Regions from separate parts of the Streptomyces yatensis genome, predicted to be linked through region 4. Evidence: riboswitches for the same ligand, from Rfam matches in the RefSeq annotation. Region 4 holds a riboswitch; each other region holds the start of a gene.
What was found. A riboswitch is a leader RNA that binds a small molecule or an ion and turns the genes downstream of it on or off. The one in region 4 is predicted to bind cyclic di-AMP.

Region 1 (2,192 bases), 2.7 Mb from region 4:
CCCCTGCCGCCTGTCCGGCGAAGGTCTCCTCGTCGATCAGCTCGTTCTTCAGGTTGGAGACCTTGGCGCTGAAGGACTTCGGCGGGAACCGCTTGGGGTCGAGATCCAGATCCCGGCAGACCAGCGACATCAGCCGCTTGGAGTCGGCGGCGTCGTAGATCGAGAACGATGAGGTGAAGCCGAGCTTCTTGGACTCGCGGCGCAGGATGCGGACGCAGGCGCTGTGGAAGGTGGAGACCCACATGGCGTTCGCCCGCGGGCCGACGAGCTCCTCCACCCGCTCCTTCATCTCGCCCGCCGCCTTGTTGGTGAAGGTGATGGCGAGGATCTGGCCGGGGTGCGTCCCGCGGGCGCCGAGCAGATAGGCGATGCGGTGGGTGAGCACCCGGGTCTTGCCGGAGCCGGCGCCCGCGACGATCAGCAGCGGCGAGCCGGTGTGCTCCACGGCGGCTCTCTGCTGCTCGTTCAACCCCTCGAGCAGGGCGGACGGGTCCACGACGGGCCGCGCCGCACCGTCCCGGTAGTGGGCCTCCCGGGGCACGGGCGCGTCGAAGCCGCCGCTGAAGAGGTGATGCGGCACGTCCTCGGCGCCATCGGGGCCGGGGTGCGCCGAATCCTCGGGCGGCGGCGGTGGCTCCTCGTTCGAAGGAGGCCCGAGGTCCGCCAGGAAGCTGTCGTCAAAGAGGCTGCTCATCGCTCCCCGAGTCTAGGCCGCCCCACTGACAGCCGATGCCCGAACATCACGAAACGGTTTCGGGCAAAACGGCCACCAGTCTTCACAGGAGCCCCACGTGTTGGCTACCGTCCTGCGTCAGGCGGCCCGGAAGATCCGTCGGCGAACCACGCCGGCACGGGCTGCCTCCGCCGAGTCCGGCACCGCCGCAAGGCGCCCGGAGCCGGGGACCCGACAACGCAACACCGGGGTGAATCGGCCCGAACGGCGTGGCACGCAGGTGCCGCCCGGACACGGCCGTAGGGCAACCTTCCGTACCGCCCGAACCCGACAGCTAACCCGGTAGGCGGTCCACGGAAGGAGTCGCCTCCCTTGGCGTCGCACCGCAAGCCGCGGAGCCGAATACCGGCCCCGCTCACCGGTCACGGCCGCCGTACGGCCGTCGGGTTCACCACGGCCGCTCTCGCATCCGTCACCCTCCTCTCCCAGACGGCCAACGCCGCGCCGGGCGACCCCAAGCCGGCCGCCCAGTCGATCGAGAAGGTCAAGGAGAAGGTCGACACCCTCTACCACCAGGCCGAGAGCGCCACCCAGCGCTACAACGCCGCCAAGGAACGCGCCGATCAGCAGCGGGCCAAGGTCGACAAGCTGCTGGACTCCGTCGCCGAGCGCACCGAGAAGCTCAACGAGGCCCGACGCACGCTCGGGGCCTACGCCGCCGCCCAGTACCGCGACGGCGGAATGGCCCGCTCCGCCGCGACCCTGCTGTTCTCCAACGATCCACAGGACGTCTTCGACCAGTCGCATCTGATCGACCGGCTGACCGGTCGGCAGAAACAGGCCGTCGACGACTTCCAGAAGCAGCAGGCGAGCGCCGCCAAGGAGCGCGGTAAGGCCAGCGAGAGCCTCGCCTCGCTGACCGCGTCGCAGAAGCAGCTGAAGACCCAGAAGAAGACCGTCCAGGACAAGCTGACCGAGGCCCGGCGGCTACTGGCGAATCTGACCGCCAAGGAGAAGGCGCGCCTGGCGGCGATCGAGAAGAAGAAGGCGGAAGAGGCCCGCCGTAAGGCGGCCGCGCTCGCCGAGAAGCAGCGCCAGGAGGCCGCGCGCAAGAAGCAGCAGGAGCAGCAGGAACAACCGAACGGAGACAGCGGCTCCGGTTCGACGACGCCCTCGGCCCCGGCCAACAGCTCCAAGGCGGCCCAGGCCATCGCCTTCGCCAAGTCGCAGCTCGGCAAGCCGTATGTCTGGGGCGCCACCGGCCCCAGCTCCTTCGACTGCTCAGGGCTGACGCAGGCGGCCTGGAAGACGGCCGGGATCTCGCTGCCGCGCACCACCTGGGACCAGGTGAAGGCCGGTACGCGCGTCTCGACGTCCGAACTCCAGCCGGGCGATCTGGTCTTCTTCTACGACGACATCAGCCATGTCGGCCTCTACATCGGCGACGGGATGATGATCCACGCGCCGAAGCCGGGCGATGTGGTGAAGAAGGCGCCGATCACCGAGATGCCGATCTACG
Region 2 (2,192 bases), 2.8 Mb from region 4:
ATATCCGTCGCCCAGTCGATCCTCGGCGACCGCGGCCCCGACGCCTGGCCGAGCTGTGCGCTGGGCGCCGGGCTCACCGACGGCTCCGGCGCCCCCGATGTGAACCCCGGCGGCACGGCCACCCCCGACCAGGGGACCGGCCGGGGCGAGGCGGGGGACCGGGGCCGGGACGGCTCCTCCTCGCCGGAGGCGGACCGTTCGGGTACGTCCGACGGCACCGGTGAGCCGGATTCGTCCGGATCGACCGAGGAGCCGGAGGTCCCCCACACCTCCAAGTCCCCCGACGGGCTGGACGGCTCGGCATCGGGCACCCGGACGCCGGGGGGTTCGGCCTCGGACGACCCGGCATCGGACGGCTCGAACGGCTCGGGCGACTCGGCGTCGGACGGCTCGAAGGGGTCCTCGGCGGATCCCTCCGCCGACCCCTCGCCCTCCGGCCGCCACCGCGGCTCCCCGGACGCCGGGGAGCGGGCCGATGACGGCGGCGCGGCGGACGGCCAGCCCTCCGGCCGCCACGCTTCGCGGGGCGCCGCGGACCGCGACCAGAGCCCCGCGGGCGACGATTACACTGTTCGCCCCGGTGACAATCTGTCAGGGATCGCCGAGGACCGGAATGTGGCCCGAGGTTGGGAAGGGCTCTACGAGAGCAACGAGGAGCTCATCGGAATCGACCCCGACCTGATCATCCCTGGTCAGCGACTTGACCTCTCCATCAGGGAGCAGTGATTCGGGGGGAATTGCCCGATCTGGTTCCGGTGAGACATACATCTCGTCACAATTTCCGGGCCACACCTCCTGTCCGATCTCTCCTCACCCGGCCCTACCTGCGCCGATGTGGGCCGGGTGAGATCAATTACAGCCCCATTCGCTGCCCTTGGGGTGTTTGAACGTTCTCGGGAGGTGTGTTTAACGTCTTTCCGCTCGCCACCGCGAGCACCGTCGATCGTCACGCCGAATCCTGCCGGCGGTCGGGGGGAATCCGACGCGTCAGCGCCGAAGGCAGGAGCGGGGGACCCAAGGTAGGTGCCGAGTGGCCTGTGGACACGGGCTCGTCGGCTAGGGGTGAAGCCGGGCGCGATCACATCGCGACCGGCCGGGCAACTCACGTCCGAACCCGACAGCTCACCTCGTAGGCGTCGGTGAGGAAACGAACCAACGATGCTGAAGTCCAACGGGAAGCACCGCCGTCCCTCCAAGGCCACCCGTATCGCCGCGCTCACCGGTCTCGCCGGTGCCGCCGTGGCCGCGCCCCTCATCGGGGCGACCTCCGCCTCCGCGGCCACCAGCTCCCAGTGGGACCAGGTCGCGCAGTGCGAGGCCGGTGGCAACTGGTCGATCAACACCGGCAACGGCTACTACGGCGGCCTGCAGTTCTCGAGCTCCACCTGGGCCGCGTACGGCGGCACCGCCTACGCCCCCACCGCGGACAAGGCCAGCAAGAGCCAGCAGATCCAGATCGCCGAGAAGGTCCTCGGCAGCCAGGGCAAGGGCGCCTGGCCGGTCTGCGGCAAGGGTCTGACCTCCGGCGGCAGCCCGTCCGCGCCCTCCGCGCCCTCCGCGCCCTCCGCGCCCTCCGGTTCGCAGGACCAGCCGTCGGCCTCCACCAAGTCGGCGCCGGCCGCCCAGCCTGCCCAGCCGAAGGCGCAGCCGCACTCCGCGCCCGAGCGCGCCACGCGTGAGCAGCCCCGTGGCCCGATCAAGAAGGGTGACGGCGAGTACAAGGTCAAGTCCGGCGACACCCTCGGCTCGATCGCCAAGGAGCACCACGTCAAGGGCGGCTGGAAGAAGCTCTTCAAGCTGAACGACGACATCGTGGAGAAGGCCGACCTGATCTACCCGGGCCAGAAGCTCCACCTCGGCTGAGCCGGGTGAGCACCTGAGAGCCGAGCCCCGGTCGGGCGTGCCGCCCCTATGGCGCGCCCCGCCGGGGCTCCCCCATGACCGGATTCATCAGAAATCTGGATATGTGATTCGGAATCTGGCTTTTTGTGTCACGCCCCTGTCTCGTGGGGCGGGCGAACGCGGGGTGCAGCCCTCCGGGCCCGTTAGGCTCGTGCTGCTACCGCAGACCCATACGAAGGAGAACCTCGTGCCGTCCATCGACGTCGTCGTAGCTCGCGAGATCCTCGACTCGCGAGGCAACCCCACGGTCGAGGTCGAGGTCGGCCTCGACGACGGCAGCACCGGCCGTG
Region 3 (2,192 bases), 1.7 Mb from region 4:
TCAACCGCGGCCATCCGGCGCCGCTGCTCCTGGAGGAGGACGGCGCGGTGCGCGCCCTGGAGCCGGAGGCGGCGGCGCTGCCGGTGGGGATGGGGGAGTTGGCCGGGTGGCCGGACCGGGTGATGGAGCTGGGGTTCGAGGAGGGGGAGACGCTGCTGCTGTTCACGGACGGGGTGACGGAGGCCCGGGACCGCAACGGCGAGTTCTACGACCCGGCGAAGCAGCTGCGCGGCCGCCGCTTCGCCGATCCGCAGGAGCTGCTGGACGCGCTGGTGGCCGATGTCGAGCGCCATACGGACGGCGGGACGTCGGACGACATGGCGCTGCTGGCGGTCCGCCGCACCCCGGCCCGCGGGAACGGCCGGGGGAACGGGCGCGACGACGGTGATGCGCACCGCACCGGCCCTACGGGGGACGGCGATGCCTCCCACCGTGCGTAGCCGTCCGGGCCCATACCGTGCGTAGTCGACCGAGCTCCCTCCGCATAACAATTGCTGCACGATCGGCCCGCACGCGTTTTTGGGAACCTTTGACCAGTGTGCCGACTCGCCCCCATCTGTCCCCTCTTGAGCGCTAAGTTCATGCCAAAGGTGCGCGGATTCCTCAGAACAGCTTGGAATCACATCGCGCTCTCTATTAACGTTCGATAACGCAGCGCGGTCGTCACAACCGTCGCAAGGGCGGCACCGTGCGCCGTCGCCGAATCCCGTACGCACACCGGCAGTACCGCACCACCAGCAGCACCAAGGGAACCGGGGAACCAACACCTTGGGGTGAATCGGGTCGAACCTGACCCGTAGGAGACCTTCCTGCTCCGAACCCGTCAGCTAACCCGGTAGGCGAGAAGGAAGGAAAGGAGTGCGCCTCCGTGGCGTCCAACAGGTCTGCCCTGGACGAGGCCCCGTATCGCACACGGGGAGGCGGTTTGGGGACCGCCACCGCCTACGGCCCCGGCTTTGACGCCGGCGCCGGGATGAGTTCCGGGGACGGCCACTTCGCCCCCGACGATCGGTTCGCGGACGCGGATGGGGACGCGTTCCAGGGCCCGGGTGCCGGATTCGAGACCGAGCCCTGGGAGGAGTGGAACCCCACCGAGGAGTCCATCGCTCCCGTACGCGGCCGGCACCGCGTGGCCAAGCAGCGCGGCGGGACCATGGCGCGCAGCGGCGCCGTCCTGGGGGTCGGCGTGATCGCGGCGGTCGGTGCGGGCGGTATGGCCAGCGCCAAGGACCGTCCCAAGCCGCCCATTTCCATGCCGGATCTCGGCCATGTCGCCGATGAGGTCAAGGCCAGCCTGCCCGCCGCCAAGGACCTGCCCGGCATCGGCTCCTGGGCGTCGGACGACAGCGGCGGCCCGCAGACGGCCGCCGCCCCGCTCTCCCAGGCAGGCCTGACCAGCGAGGACGAGCAGCGCGGCACCACCGACGCGGGCGAGGCGCTCCGCGCCCGCATCCTCCAGCAGGCCGAGAACCAGCAGAACGCGGCGGACGAGGACAGCCGCACCGCCGCGGCGAAGGCGGCCGCGGAGAAGGCATCCGACCAGGCCGCGGAGGTGGCCGCCCAGCGCAAGGCCAAGGCCGAGGCGGAGAAGAAGGCCGCCGAGCAGCGGGCCAAGGAGGCGGCCGAGAAGAAGGCCGCGGCCGAGCGCCAGGCCAGGCTCGCCGCCGCGTACACCCTCCCCGTCGGCTCGTACACCCTGACCGCGAGCTTCGGCCAGGCGGGCGACATCTGGTCGGCCGACCACACCGGCCAGGACTTCGCCGCCCCGACCGGCACCCCGGCCAAGGCGGTGCACGGCGGCACCATCACCCAGGCGGGCTGGGCCGGTTCGTACGGCTATCGCATCGTGCTGACCCTCAGCGACGGCACCGAGATCTGGTACTGCCACCTGTCCTCGATGGTCGTCACCTCGGGCAAGGTGACGGCGGGCGACGTCATCGGCCGCGTCGGCGCCACCGGCAATGTGACCGGCCCGCACCTCCACCTCGAGGTCCGGCCGGGCGGCGGCTCGCCGATCGACCCGATGCCCTGGCTGCGCCAGCACGGGATGAACCCCTGATCAACCCATGATCAACCCCTGATACTCCGGCGGCTCTGGCGCTCTCTCCCCCCTTGACGCCAGGGCCGCCGGTTCAGGTCCCGACGGGGCCGCCCCTCAGAAACACCTTCGAGGAACGGCCCCCTCAGGAACA
Region 4 (2,192 bases):
TGCGCTCCGCGCCCCCTGCGCCCTCGGGCGGCTCCGCGGGCGCCGCCATGCTGGCGATCAGCGGCTCGGTGGCCACCGAAGTCACCGGGCCCGCGCTGGAGGACCTCTGGAAGGTGCTGCGCACGCTGAAGGAGGAGGGGCTCACCGACGAGGAGCGCGATGTCGCGGTGCAGAACCTGGTGGGCGTCGCCCCGCTGAAGTACGAGACGGCGGCGGCCGTCGCGGGCACTCTCGCCGACCAGGTCGAGCAGCATCTTCCGGACGATTTCCAGGCGCAGTTGTACGCCCGCCTCGCGGAGACCGGCACGGTGGAGGCGACCGCCGCGGTGGTGAGCGCCTTCCCGGCGGACCGGCTGGTCACGGTGCTGGTCGGGGACGCCTCGGCGATCGAGGAGCCGGTCCGGGCGCTGGGCATCGGCGAGGTGCGCGTCATCTCCGGCTGAACCGCCCGGAGTTGGCCGATTGGCCGGATCCGGCCGAGGAGCCGACGACCAGGCGGGCTCACTGACGATCCGGTCCGCTGACGATCCGGGTCCGCTGACGATCCGGCAGGCGGTCCGGTCAACGGGCTCACAACGGAAGGACCCTGGCCCCGTAAGGGTGTCGGGGTCCTTCCTTCATGCCCGATTTGCGGGAGTGACAGCTTGTTTGGTTTGTGGGGAGAGCAACAAAAAACCGGAACCGTTTGGTGATCGAAAGCGGGCCCGTTTAGCGTCAGTCCGGCTGTTCGCCAGCAACCCGCCGCACCCGCGGCACGGACAGTCATCGCCGAGTCCCCGTACGGCGCGAGCCAGGGGAGCCGGGGACCCACACGTCCCCAGGGGTGAATCGGGCCCCTTCCCCGGCCGGGGGAGGAGTCCGTAGGAGACCTTCCTGCTCCGAACCCGTCAGCTAACCCGGTAGGCGAGAAGGAAGGAAAGGAGTGCGCCTCAGCATGGCGTCCACCCGCACTGCCACCGGGAAACACCGCCGCACCACCAAGGTCAACGTCCGCACCGGCGCGAACGTCGTGGGCATCACCACCGTCGCCTCGGGTGTGGTCGCCGGGCTCACCGGACAGGCGTTCGCGGCCGACACGGCCCCCAGTCCCCGGCAGACCGGTCTGACCCAGGCGATCGTGATCGGCGACGGGATCGCGGACCACATCGAGGACCAGGCGCAGGCCCAGGAGACCGCCGCCGAGCAGGCCGCCGCCAAGGCCAAGGCGGAGGCGATCGCCCGCCAGGAGGCCGCCAGAAAGGCGGAGGCCGCGGCGAAGAAGGCCAAGGCCGAGCGCGAGGCCAAGGAGCGCGCGGCGCGCGAGGCCGAGCGCAAGCGGCTCAACACCTTCGAGACGCCGATCAGCGGCTCCTACGTCTCCACCGGCTACCACGCAGCCAGCGGACTGTGGTCCTCCGGCAGCCACACCGGCATCGACTTCCACGCCTCCTCCGGCACCTCGGTGCACTCCGTGGGCATGGGCGAGATCGTCGAGGCGGGCTGGGGCGGCTCCTACGGCAACAACGTCGTCATCAAGATGAACGACGGCACCTACACCCAGTACGGCCACCTGTCGTCGATCAGCGTCTCGGTCGGTCAGAAGGTCACCCCCGGCCAGCAGATCGGCCTGTCGGGCGCCACCGGCAACGTCACCGGGCCGCATCTGCACTTCGAGGCCCGCACCAGCCCGGACTACGGCTCGGACATCGACCCCCTGGCGTATCTGCGCTCGCACGGCGTCAACGTCTGACCCCGCGAGGCTGGGCGCACACCCGCGGTCCCGCGAGACTTCCGAGAAGGCCCCGTCCACCGGACGGGGCCTTCGGCGTGCCGCCGCCCGCCGGCCAAAAAATATCCATGAAATGCACTCCGCCATCGGAAAAGACGTCCGATGGGAATAGAGTCGTTCAACGCGCGTTCCATGGATGCGTTTCGCGGGCATTAAGGCGGAGGTTCGACAATGTGGGACCGGAAGTGAGCGGGGATACGACCGCGGTCCAGGGCGGTCGCCGGATTTCGGCGCATGCGGTGTGCACGGCGATTCGCGACGACATCGTCTCCGGCACCTATCGGCCCGGCAGCCGGCTCACCGAGGAACTTCTCGCCCGGCGTTACGGCGTCTCGCGGGTGCCGGTCCGCGAGGCCCTGCGCACCCTGGAGTCCGAGGGCTTCGTGACGACCCGGCGGCACGCGGGGGCCTGCGTCGCCCAGCC

Region 1: linked by a shared signal. The riboswitch ahead of J8403_RS24665 (C40 family peptidase) and the one ahead of J8403_RS12865 (M23 family metallopeptidase) in region 4 are both predicted to bind cyclic di-AMP.
Region 2: linked by a shared signal. The riboswitch ahead of J8403_RS25405 (LysM peptidoglycan-binding domain-containing protein) and the one ahead of J8403_RS12865 (M23 family metallopeptidase) in region 4 are both predicted to bind cyclic di-AMP.
Region 3: linked by a shared signal. The riboswitch ahead of J8403_RS20380 (M23 family metallopeptidase) and the one ahead of J8403_RS12865 (M23 family metallopeptidase) in region 4 are both predicted to bind cyclic di-AMP.

The regions. Positions count from the first base shown of each region.
Region 1 covers NZ_CP072941.1:5,859,602-5,861,793, reverse strand. Annotated here, with positions in the region: gene pcrA (DNA helicase PcrA) at 1-694, opposite strand, end outside; cyclic di-AMP (ydaO/yuaA leader) riboswitch at 853-1,037, shown strand; gene J8403_RS24665 (C40 family peptidase) at 1,046-2,192, shown strand, end outside.
Region 2 covers NZ_CP072941.1:6,033,278-6,035,469, forward strand. Annotated here, with positions in the region: gene J8403_RS25400 (LysM peptidoglycan-binding domain-containing protein) at 1-726, shown strand, start outside; cyclic di-AMP (ydaO/yuaA leader) riboswitch at 982-1,151, shown strand; gene J8403_RS25405 (LysM peptidoglycan-binding domain-containing protein) at 1,159-1,863, shown strand; gene eno (phosphopyruvate hydratase) at 2,090-2,192, shown strand, end outside.
Region 3 covers NZ_CP072941.1:4,910,907-4,913,098, reverse strand. Annotated here, with positions in the region: gene J8403_RS20385 (PP2C family protein-serine/threonine phosphatase) at 1-440, shown strand, start outside; cyclic di-AMP (ydaO/yuaA leader) riboswitch at 723-857, shown strand; gene J8403_RS20380 (M23 family metallopeptidase) at 869-2,059, shown strand.
Region 4 covers NZ_CP072941.1:3,197,669-3,199,860, reverse strand. Annotated here, with positions in the region: gene J8403_RS12870 (M16 family metallopeptidase) at 1-443, shown strand, start outside; cyclic di-AMP (ydaO/yuaA leader) riboswitch at 757-920, shown strand; gene J8403_RS12865 (M23 family metallopeptidase) at 935-1,729, shown strand; gene J8403_RS12860 (GntR family transcriptional regulator) at 1,954-2,192, shown strand, end outside.